DNA from 2 places in the Methylobacterium currus genome. Region 2 is predicted to be linked to the other one. Evidence: riboswitches for the same ligand, from Rfam matches in the RefSeq annotation. Region 2 holds a riboswitch; the other holds the start of a gene.
What was found. Region 2 has a riboswitch for cobalamin ahead of DA075_RS00520 (TonB-dependent receptor). Riboswitches for the same ligand answer to the same signal wherever they lie in the genome.
Positions count from the first base shown of each region.

Region 1 (5,925 bases), 2.7 Mb from region 2:
TATCTGGCCCGCCTCGCGGTCAGCCTGTGCGCGCCCGTCTTCGTCGCGCTGACGGGCGTGGCCGCATTCCTCTTCAGCACCCGGCACACGCGGGCGGCGACACGCGCCTATCTGGTGAAGCGCGGTCTCGTGCTGATGGCCCTGGAAATCCTCTACCTCTCCGAACTGTACTGGGGCGTGGCCAGTCCGACCCTCTGGCTTCAGGTGATCTGGTGCATCGGCGTGTGCATGATCGTCCTCGCGACGCTGATCGGCCTGCCGCGCTCGGCCCTCCTCGCGATCGGGCTCCTGATCGCCTACGGTCACAACCTTCTCGACCCGATCCAACTCCAGCCCGATCAGCCCTTGTTCCCCGTCTGGGCCATGCTGCACCACCGCGACACAATCGCGCTGCCGTTCGGACTGGTCGCGAAGACGACCTATCCGGTGCTTGCATGGATCGGCGTCATCGCGCTCGGCTACGCGATCGGCCCGTGGTTCCTGCCCGGGGTCGAGGTCCGCACGCGCGAGCGGCGTCTTGTGGGGCTCGGCTGCATGATGCTGATCGCCTTCGGGTTGCTGCGCCTCGCGAACAGCTACGGCGAGAAGCCCTGGTTCGTTGTCGACGGCAGCGCCCTGCGGACGGCGATGAGCTTCTTCGCGCTGACGAAGTACCCGCCCTCGCTGCTGTTCCTGTTGCTGACGCTTGGGATCGGTGCGCTGCTCCTCGTCGCCCTGGAGCGGGCGCGCGCTGCTCCAGCCGTCACGGCGTTGGCGGTGTTCGGCGGTGCCCCGATGTTCTTCTACCTGCTCAACCTGACGGTGCTGCGGGCGCTGTATCACGCCGCCCACGCGATTTGGGGCTCGACGCAGAGCTTGCTATCCGGTGTAGCGAACTACGCCTGGGTGTTATTGTGGTATGTTGGGCTGATCGTGCCCCTCTACCTGCCGACAGCGTGGTTCTCGTGCTTCAAGGCGTCACGGCGCGAAATCGCTTGGCTGAAGTACCTCTAGGGCCGAACCCAGCAGCTTGACCGTGCGAAGGGTGACCTCCGATCCCATCCAGACCACGGTGGTAGCGTCTCGGATGTCCGCTTGGATCAGAAAGTGATCCCTTACTACCGGACACAAAGATCTTATTCCGCCAGCCGTGTGCCGGCCGTCTTGGTGCTTGGCCCGACGCCTTGAGGGACCGGCACTGATGCGCCCGCGTAGTTGCTGTTGATGTAGAGCGTGGCCTTGTCCGTGACCTGTAACTTCTTGGCGATGACCACCGTCCACGGCGATTGATCGGATACCTTGTTGCCGTTGCCGCCAATCAAAAGTGTTGCGTTCGGAAGATAAACCGTACCGTACATTTTACGGATGTTCTTCGCGGTGAGTTCAATCGTTCCTGAAAAGCTACGATCGGTCATCAATGCAAATCCGGCAAAAATCCCTCCCTTGCGCCCTTCCAGAGACAGACCGGCATTGCCGTTGAGATTGATCGACGCGAAATCTTTTAGAAACACCACAGCATCGGTTCCGACGATCTGTGCGTTGCCGCTCATCGTCAACGATCCGCCCGTAAAGTAATGCTCCCCGGCCGACAGCGTAATGGTTTCATTGCCGGACAACTCGATGTCGCCACAGTGAAGCCCTGGGTTCAGATAGGTTGTGCTGGTGATACTCGTCGTATCGCACCCGGTCGGGAACGCGATGTTCAACGCGGCAAAAGGGTCCGGCATGACGCGTGTGCCGGTGAGGGGGTTGGGACTGATCGCGCCGAACGCACCGCCTGCGGCACGCGCATCACCCGCAGTCACCAATGCGCCCCCCGTTGCAGCGAGGTCGCTGTTGCTCTGCACGAGGCATCCGGCCGCGTTCAAGGCTCCGCTGCTATCGAGACCGACAACCGTGCCGCCGCTGCTCTGGATGCCTAGCACGCATAAGGGACCGCTGGCGTAGCGGATGGCTTTGGCCGTGACGTGCAGGTTCCAGCCGCCGGGGGGAAGGAGGCTGCGGAAGAACGACGGACGATTTGCGCCTTGACTGACCGTCATCGCAGAAGCTTTGAGATCCAACACTGCGGACGAGGTGACAGCCCAGCGCAAGCGCATGGGGTCGGCCAAGTTGTCTGCAAACACTCTGGTCCGCTCGGTGGTAGCGGTAGAGAGATCAACGCCCAACTCGGCCGCGCCTTTCAGGGCGGCTGTGTCCACGATGGTTTGTAGCTTTGTACGAGTGAAGAAGACCTCGGCCACCTCCACGGCTCCAAGTGTGGCCATTGCAAGGACCGGCAGCGCCGTAGCGAGGATGATGATGACCGCGCCGCTCTGGTCTCGCTGAAATGCCCGCGCCCGGGCAAGCGCACACGTTCCCGCGGCCACGTTCAATTTCGTTAACACTTGTTTACGCCAGCTCGCACCGGACAAGATATCGTCCGCCGTATGATACTCTCTCCAACTAGGGGTAGCGCAACGTAAGTAAAAATATCATAAATTATGCGCTGAACGCTCATAATCAATTTCAGCCTTAAGTTGCAACTTCATTGCAGGAAAGTGCCGTAGGTAATTATTACTTCTTCATAAATATCTAACTATTTTTGGCTTGCGACCTCCGCGGTCCACAATGCGGATGTGCGTTTCGCAGTGAGAAAACGAGCGTTTTCCACCACCATCTGCGTTTCGCGCGGTCAAGTCGAAAGAGTTTTGACCATAATGTGGATTGTGTGAGCGGATCTGTCGGGCGCTGGCCCGTCGCCAGCGCCCCGGCACGAAGGCCGCAGGACTCCTGCCTCCGATCTCGTTGACTCGACTCAGGACCCTGAAATACCAATGGCTCGACGGTTCCCTTCGGGGATCAAAAGGGAACGCGGTGAGGTGCTGCAAGCACCGAGACCGTGGCTGCCCCCGCAACTGTAAGCGGTGAGCCTTCCGCCACCATGTCACTGGGCAGCCTCGCTCGGGAAGACGGTGAGAGGGCAGCGACCCGCGAGCCAGGAGACCTGCCGTCAGTCGTGGTCACGCGCGAAGCGCGTCGGGCGGGGTGTCCTGGCGGGTGTCGGCACGGGTCTTCGGGATCCGGGCGGCCTTGTTCGCGGTGACGTGCCACTGCCGTTACCCAGGTCTCGACCGTGTCCCCTTCCCGCCTGTCGCTCGCTTCAACGTTCTTCACCTGCGTCGCCACTTTCGTGGCTCCTCCTGCCGACGCCCAGGAGGCTGCGGGCGAGATCCGCCTCGACGAGATCGAGGTCGCGGCCCCTACGCCCGTGCCGTCCGGCGCCGCGTCCGCCAGCGCCGGCTATGTCGGCGGTGTCACGGGCATCGGTGGCGCCCTCATGACCGTCAATTCCGCCAGCGCCGGGATCATCTCGGGCGCGCAGCTCAACAGCCGCCCGGTCACCCGCCCGGGCGAAGTGCTGGAGGAGGTGCCGGGCCTGATCGTCACCCAGCATTCCGGCGAGGGCAAAGCCAACCAGTTCTTCCTCCGCGGCTTCAACCTCGACCACGGCACCGACATCGCCATCCACGTCGACGGCATGCCGGTTAACATGCGCACGCACGCCCACGGCCAGGGCTACGCCGACCTCAACTTCCTCATTCCGGAACTCGTTGGGGCGGTCGAGTTCCACAAGGGCCCGTACTTCGTCCGCGACGGCGACTTTGCCTCGGCAGGGTCGGTGCGGATCGACTACCTCGACAAGCTCGACCGCAACATCGCGCTGACCACGCTGGGCAGCTTCGGCTTCAAGCGCGGGCTCTCCGCCGCCTCCGTGCCGCTCGGTACGGGCAACCTCCTGGTGGCGGGCGAGGCGCAGACCTATGACGGGCCGTGGGTCGTGCCCGATGCCCTGCGCAAGCTCAACGGCGTCGCCCGCTACAGCCAGGGCACCGCGACCGACGGGTTCGCAGTCACCGGCATGGCCTACTGGTCTAAGTGGAACGCCACAAACCAGATCCCCGAGCGGGCGGTGGCGGAGGGCATCATCGGCCGCTACGGCACGCTGGATCCCACCGACGGCGGCGATACCGGGCGCTTCTCGCTCTCCGGGCGCTGGAGCCAGTCGGGCGCGGGCGGCATCACCCGGGCCTCGGCCTACGTGATCCGCTACCAGATGAACCTCTGGAACAACTTCACCTACTTCCTCAACGACCCCGTCAACGGTGACCAGTTCCGCCAGCGTGATGCCCGGGTGCTCGGCGGCGGTGAGATCTCCAGGGTCTTCCAAGGCGACCTGTTCGGGTTGCCGATGGAGAACGAGATCGGCGTCCAGACCCGCACCGACGACATCCGGGTCGGCCTGTTCAACACCACCGCCCGGCAGTACCGCTCGACGGTGCTCGACGACCGAGTGCTGGAAGCGAGCGCCGCCTTCTACTACGAGAACCGGGTGCGCTGGACCGACTGGTTGCGCACCAGCGTCGGCTTCCGGGCCGACGGGTACTACGCCGATGTCCGCTCCGACACCGCGGCAAATTCGGGCCGGGCTCGCGACGGCATCGTCAACCCGAAGCTCGGGGTGGTGTTCGGGCCGTGGGCGGATACGGAGATTTACCTGAACTACGGCGGTGGTTTCCACTCGAACGACGCCCGCGGCGTCACCGCGACGGTCGATCCGGCAAGCCCGCTGTTCAACATCAGCCGCTCGCCCTTCCTGGTCCCCTCGACCGGCTACGAGGTTGGGATCCGCAACCGCTCCATCGCCGGACTGGAGACGAGCCTCGCCCTGTTCCGGCTCGATTTCGCATCCGAGAACCTTTTCCAGGGCGACACCGGCACCACCGAGCCGAGCCGGCCGACCCGCCGTTTCGGCATCGAGTGGAGCAACCACTACGCGCTCACCCCTTGGCTGCGGTTGGAGGGCGACCTGACGATCACCAACGCGCGCTTCTCCGACCGCGACCCCGTCGGCCAGCGCGTGCCGGAGGCACCGACCACCATCGCCTCGGCGGGCGTCACCTTCGGCAAGGGCCAGGGTTGGTTCGGTAGCTTGCGCTTCCGGTACTTCGGTCCCCGGCCCCTGATCGAGGACAACTCGGTGCGCTCGAAGCCGACCGCCCTGCTCAACGGCCGGATCGGCTACGCCTTCGACAACGGCGTGAGCCTCGCCCTCGATGTGCTCAACCTGACGAACGCCCGGGCCGACCAGATCACCTACTACTACGAGTCCCGTCTGCCCGGAGAAGCGGCCGCCGTTGCCGACCGACACTTCCACCCGGTCGAGCCGACCGCCGTACGCCTGACCCTGGCGGGGCGGTTCTGACGGGCATTCCTGGCTGAGACGAGCCCTACCATCTGGAGCGGACCCTTGCTGCCCAACCCCTTCGACGATCAGCCTGCCCGTCTCAGGGTCAAGGTCGGGCTCGTCTACGCCGTCCTGATCGCCGCCAACATCGCGGCCTGGGCAGCGGCCTTCGCGACCTTCGCTCATCAGCCCGTCCTGCTCTCGACCGCTTTCCTCGCCTACAGCTTCGGACTGCGCCACGCCTTCGACGCAGACCACATCGCGGCCATCGACAACGTGGTGCGCAAGCTCATGCAGGAGGGTCGGAAGCCCCACTCGGTCGGCTTCTTCTTCTCTCTCGGCCACTCCACCATCGTCATCCTGGCCTCGGGCCTGATCGCCGTGACGGCCGCGGCGATGAAGGACAGCTTCGACCAGTTCCACGACCTCGGCGGCGTGATCGGTACCGCGGTCTCGGCGACGTTCCTGCTCGTCGTCGGCATCGCCAACCTGTTCATCCTGCGAGGCGTCTGGGCTGCGTTCTCCCGGGTGCGGCGAGGCGGCAAGATCGTAGACGAAGACCTGAACACCCTCCTGTCCGGACGGGGGCTGCTGGCGCGCCTGTTCCGCCGGGTCTTCGGGGTGGTCTCGCGCTCATGGCACATGTACCCGATCGGCTTCCTCTTCGGGTTGGGCTTCGACACCGCGACCGAGGTCGCCCTGCTCGGGATCTCGGCGAC
Region 1 covers NZ_CP028843.1:3,963,579-3,969,503, reverse strand. Annotated here, with positions in the region: gene DA075_RS18510 (acetyltransferase domain-containing protein) at 1-993, shown strand, start outside; gene DA075_RS18505 (TadE/TadG family type IV pilus assembly protein) at 1,116-2,348, opposite strand; cobalamin riboswitch at 2,788-2,987, shown strand; gene DA075_RS18500 (TonB-dependent receptor) at 3,191-5,224, shown strand; gene DA075_RS18495 (HoxN/HupN/NixA family nickel/cobalt transporter) at 5,270-5,925, shown strand, end outside.
Region 1: linked by a shared signal. The riboswitch ahead of DA075_RS18500 (TonB-dependent receptor) and the one ahead of DA075_RS00520 (TonB-dependent receptor) in region 2 are both predicted to bind cobalamin.

Region 2 (5,925 bases):
CCGGCCCGGCTCCGGCGATCAAGCCGTGGTCACGCCCCGAACGTCTCCGGATCCGGCCCCATCCGCCCGGCCGGATCGTCCATGGAGGCGATGCGGTCGAGGTCGTCGGCATCGAGGGTGAAGCCGTCGATCTCCCGGTTCTCGCGGATGCGGGCCGGGGTGGCCGATTTCGGGATCGCGACGGTGCCGCTGTCCCTGTGCCAGCGCAGGACGACCTGGGCCGGGGTGCGGCCGTGCTTCTCGGCGATGGCCCGGATCACCGGATCCTCCAGCACGCCGCCTCGGCCGAGCGGCGCCCAGGCCTCGGTGACGATGCCGGCCTCGTCATGGAAGGCGCGCAAGGCGCGCTGCTGGAAGCGCGGATGCAGCTCGACCTGGTTGATCGACGGCGTCGAGCCGGTGGCGTCGATCACCCGCTTCAGGTGCTCGACCGTGAAGTTCGAGACGCCGATCGAGCGGGCGCGGCCGTCCTCGCGCAGGCGCATCAGGGCGCGCCAGGTGTCGACATAGGCGCCGCGCTGCGGCACCGGCCAGTGGACGAGGTAGAGGTCGACATGGTCGAGGCCGAGCCGGGCGAGCGATTCCTCGCAGGCCCGCAGGGTCTCGTCGTAGCCGTGGCGGTCGTTCCAGACCTTGGTGGCGACGAAGATCTCCTCCCGCTCCAGGCCGGAGGCCGCGATGGCGCGGCCGACCCCGGCCTCGTTGCCGTAGACCGCCGCGGTGTCGATCGAGCGGTACCCGGCCTCCAACGCCGCCCCGACGATCGCCGGGGCCTCCTCGTCGGAGAGCCGCCACACCCCGAAGCCGAGCTGGGGGATGCGCTTCCCGTCGTTCAGGGTCAGGACGGCGTCGGACATGAGCGGAGCCTTTCGGCGGGGTCTGACAGGGAACCAACGCCTGATCTGGGTCGCACCCCGCCGATGTCGAGCGCCGTGGGCGACGTCGCCGGGCTACTTCACCAGCGGGCAGCCGCCCTCGGCCATCGGCCGGAAGGCTTGGTCGCCCGGAACGGTCTCGAGGAGCTTGTAATAGTCGTAGGGGCCCTTGCTGTCGGCGGGCGCCTTCACCTCGTAGAGGAACAGGTCGTGCACCGCGCGGCCGTCCTGGCGCACCGTGACGGTGCCGAAGAGCGGATCGTTGATCGGCTTCTCGCGCATCGCCGCCACGACCTTCTCGCCCTCGATGGTGCCGGTGTCGCGCACCGCCCGCAGGTAGGCCAGGGTGGAGGAATAGACGCCGGCGTGGTTCTCGGTCGGCATCCGGCCGTTCATCCGCTCGGCAAAGCGCTTGGCGAAGGCGCGGGTGCCGTCGGTGCGGTCCCAGTAGAAGGCGCTGGCGAGCTGGAGCCCCTGCGCCGCCTTGAGGCCGAGCGCGTGGGTGTCGGAGAGCTGCACGAACAGGGCGGCGAGCCGCATCTCGGGCATCACGCCGAACTCCGCCGCCTGCTTGACGGCGTTGATCATGTCGGCGCCGGTGTCAGCCAGAGCCAGCACCTGCGCGCCCGACCCTTGCGCCGAGAGCAGCGGCGAGGCGAAGTCGCCGGCATTGAGCGGGTGCTTGCTCGATCCCTTCACGGTGCCGCCGGCGGCCTTGAGCGCCACGGTGGCGTCGCGCTCGAGCGCGTGGCCGAGCGCGTAATCGACGGTGACGAAGTACCAGGACTTGAGGCCGCGGCCGGCGATGGCCCGCGCGGTGGCCGACCCTTGCGCCCAGGTATCCGAGACCCACTGCACCGTGGTCGGCGCGCAGGCCTTGCCGGTGAGGTCGGAGGTGAGGGCGCTCGAGGCCAAGGCCACCCGGTGGCGCTCGCGCATCAGGTTGGAGACCGCGAGCGCGACGGCCGAGTTCGGCAGGTCGACGATGGTCGAGACGCCCTCCTGGTCGAGCCAGCGCCGGGCGGTGGCGAGGCCGATATCGGGCTTGTTCTGGTGGTCGGCCGAGACGACCTCGACCTTGAGCTCGCCCGCCTCCTTGGCGAAATCCTCGACGGCGAGCTGGGCCGCCGTCACCGAGCCGGTGCCCGCCTGGTCGGCGAAGGGCCCGCTCATGTCGCTGAGCACGCCGATCTTGATCGGCGCCTTAGCGTCCTGGGCGAGGGCGGACGTCCCCAGGGCGAGCGACAGGGCGAGGCCGGCGGCGCCGGCGACCCGTGAGCGGAACGACATCGGGGGACCTCCCAGGATGATGGTGCCAGGACGTTTTTGTCAGAGCTTAAGCACGACCCGAGGGGGCCGGTTCGGGGCCCTGTATGTCAGGGGTCCGGGGCGGCGTCGATGCGGATCGGGCGGCGTGGCCGAGAAAGCTGGGGTCTGAGGCCGGGGGCTGGTGAGGTTCCGTGATCGTTGCCTGACGTGAATCTGGAGCGGGCACCTGGTTTGTGGACACGCCCTCCGCGGCGCGCATGAACCCTCCCCCGCAGAAGGGGGAGGGTTCATGCGCGAGGCTCCGAAAGTGGCGATCATGCCCACGCCCAACCATTGCTCCTTCGTAACCGAACCGCTAAGCTTCACCCCGACGGTTCCCTTCGGGGATCAAAAGGGAACGCGGTGAGGGCTTGCCCGATGCCGCGGCTGCCCCCGCAACTGTAAGCGGCGAGCCTTCCATCACTCACGTCACTGGGGACCCCTAAAAGTCCCTGGGAAGACGATGGCAGGCGCTGACCCGTGAGCCAGGAGACCTGCCGTCAGCCGTGGTCACACGCGAGCACGTCGGGCGGGGTGTCCTGATGGGTGTCGAGGCGATGGCGTGAGGCCGTCGCCCCGCTGTCGTTCGCGGTGACGTGCCACAGCCCCGCGCCGTCCCGCCATGCTCAGCCCCGCCTTCCCCCGATCGGCCGACAGGACGCGCCTGGCGCCACCTGCGCATCGTCCGGGATGGCAACAATGTAACTTTATAACGTTACATTTTTGGCGAGACCGGCTAGGGACGGGGCGGACGCCCTCCCCGGAAACCGACATGCCCGCGCAAAGCGCCCGACGCGCCACGACACTCGCCGCCACCCTCGCCGCCCCGCTCCTCGCCGTCGCTCCGGCTTGCGCCGAGGAGATCGCCCTCGACCGCATCGACGTCGCGGGCGCCCGAGGTCGCGAGCAGGCCGCCGCCGGCCTCAACCTCGCGACGCCGTCGCGCTCAGGCAGCCGCCTCGGCCTCACCCCGCTCGAGACTCCGGCGAGCCTCGACATCATCAGCGGCGAGACCATCCGGGCCCGGGGCCAGAACACCGTCGAGGAGGCGGTGACCCAGAACGCTGTCGGCATCACCAGCATCGGGGCGCCGGGCAACGGCAACCTCGCCTTCACGTCGCGAGGCTTCGCGGGAGCGGGATCGGTGCAGCAGCTCTATGACGGCACGAGGCTCTATGTCGGGGCCGGCACCGTCACCTTCCCGTTCGACACCTGGTCGGCGGAGAGGATCGAGGTGCTGCGCGGCCCGGCCTCGGTCCTCTATGGAGAAGGGGCGATCGGCGGCATCATCAACGTGGTGCCGAAGAAGCCGAGCTTCGTGCCCATCGGCGAGGCGCGGGCGGCGATCGGTTCCGACGGCCTCGCGCGGCTCGCCCTCGACAGCGGCGGGCCGGTCGGCGAGGACCTGGCCTACCGGCTCAACCTCAGCGGCAACCGGGCCGACGGCTGGGTGAAGCCCGACGGCGATTTTCGCAACATCGCCCTCTCGGCGGCGGTGACCTGGCGGGCGGCGCCGGACCTGAGCGTCACCCTCTCGCACGATCTCGGCTACAACGAGCCCGCCCGCTACTGGGGCTCGCCGCTCGTCGGCACAAGGGTGCGGGACCGGCTGCGCTTCACCAACTACAACATCCAGGATTCGCAGATCGCCTGGTTCGACAACTGGACGCAGCTGCGCACCGAGTGGAACCCGAGCCCCGACATCACGATCCGCAACACCGCCTACCGCCTCTCGACCGAGCGGCACTGGCGCGACGTCGAGCAATACACCTACCAGCCGGCCACCGGCCTGATCCGGCGCAGCGACTACATCGAAATCTTCCATCACGAGGAGCAGATCGGCAACCGCCTCGACGCGACGCTCCGCGGCAGCCTGCTCGGCTTCAAGAGCACGACGGTGATCGGCTTCGACGTCAACCACATCGACTTCCGACGCGACAGCAACGCGCCGTTCGGCGGCGAAACATTCGTCGATCCGTTCAACTTTGCGCAGGGGCGCTTCATCAACCTCGCCGGCACCCGCACCGACATCGTCTCACGTACCCGCCAGGCCTCGGTCTTCGCCGAGAACCGGCTCGAACTGACGCCCCAATTCGCCCTGGTGACGGGCCTGCGCTACGACGCGCCGAATGTGGCGGTGAGCCGGCCCCTGGCAGGAAGCCGCTTCGAGAAGACCTTCGATTCGACGAGCTACCGCGTCGGAGCCGTCTACACTCCGACGCCCGACCTCGCCCTCTACGCGCAATACGCCACCGCCGCCGATCCCCTCGGCAGCCTGATCACCACCAGCGTGGCGCAGTCGCAGTTCCAGCTCGCCACCGGCGAGCAGGTCGAGGCCGGCGCCAAGGGCCTGTTCGACGGCGGGCGCGGCGAGTGGACCTTCGCCGCCTACCACATCCGCAAGGACGACCTGCTGACCCCGATCCCCGACCGGCCGACGGAAGTGGCGCAGGTCGGCAGCCAGTCGTCCCGTGGCGTCGAGGTCGCCGTCGCCTACCAGCTGTCGGAGGCGTGGCGCATCGAGGCCAACACCGCCCTGCTGCGGGCCCGCTACGACAATTTCGCACAGACGATCGGCGGGGCGCTGCTGTCGTTCACCGGCAAGGTCCCGGTCGACGTGCCCCAGCGGGTCACCAATGTCTGGCTTTCCTACGCCTTCGCGCCGGGCTGGGTGGCGCGGCTCGGCGTCAACGATGTCGGGCCGGTCTTCAGCGACTTTGCCAACACGGTGAAGCGGCCGGCCTACACGCTGCTGAACGCCACCCTGGACTGGCAGGTGACGCCAACCTCGCGCCTGTCGCTGCGCGGGTACAATCTCACCGACCAGCTCTACGCGGTCTCGGGCAACGGCAATTCCTGGTTGCTCGGCCGGCCGCGCTCGGTCGAGCTCGCCTACCACGTCACGTTCTGATGCGGGGCTCTCTGACGAAAGGGCTGGTGAAGCGCCTGAAACGGTGGCTGCATCTCGGCCATCGCTGGCTCGGCATCGCCACCGGGCTCTTCGTCGTCGCCTGGTTCGCATCCGGGCTGGTGATGCTGGCCGTCGGCTTCCCCTCCCTCACCGCGGCGGAGCGGGTCGCGGCCTCGGGCCCGCTCCGCCTCGAGTCCGTGCGGCTGACGCCGCAGGAGGCGCTGGAGCGGTCAGGCAGCCCGCGCTTTCCCGCCCGTCTCACCCTGGCGATGCGGGGAGCAGAGCCCGCCTACTGGATCACGCAGGCCGATGGGCGGCGCCAGGCGCTCTCGGCCGCGACCGGACTGTCCTTCCCGCCCCTGACCGCGGAGCGCGCGGCGGCCCTCGCGGCGACCCATCCCCTGGCCCGTGGCGTGACCGATCTCGGCACCGTCACCCGCGACCAGTGGACGGTGACGGCCCGCTACGACCTGCTGCGGCCGTTCCGGCGGGTCGGTCTGGGCGACGCGGCCGGGACGGAACTGTACCTGTCGGTCGCCACGGCCGAGCTTGCCCTCGACACCACTCGGGCCGAGCGGATGTGGAACTGGGCCGGCGCCGTGACCCACTGGATCTATCTCACCCCGCTCAGGGCGCGGGCGGGCTTGTGGCAGGACGTGGTCCTGTGGATCTCGGGCCTCGCGCTCGCGGGGGGCCTGAGCGGCTACGCCCTCGGCGTCGTGCGGCTGATGCGCGGCCGGCTGACGCCCTATCGCGGCATTGCCGCCTGGCATCACCTCGCGGGGGTGGCGGGCGGCCTCGTCGTCGTCACCTTCCTGCTCAGCGGCTGGC
Region 2 covers NZ_CP028843.1:104,031-109,955, forward strand. Annotated here, with positions in the region: gene DA075_RS00510 (aldo/keto reductase) at 30-857, opposite strand; gene DA075_RS00515 (ABC transporter substrate-binding protein) at 951-2,165, opposite strand; cobalamin riboswitch at 2,499-2,699, shown strand; gene DA075_RS00520 (TonB-dependent receptor) at 2,956-5,094, shown strand; gene DA075_RS00525 (peptidase) at 5,094-5,925, shown strand, end outside.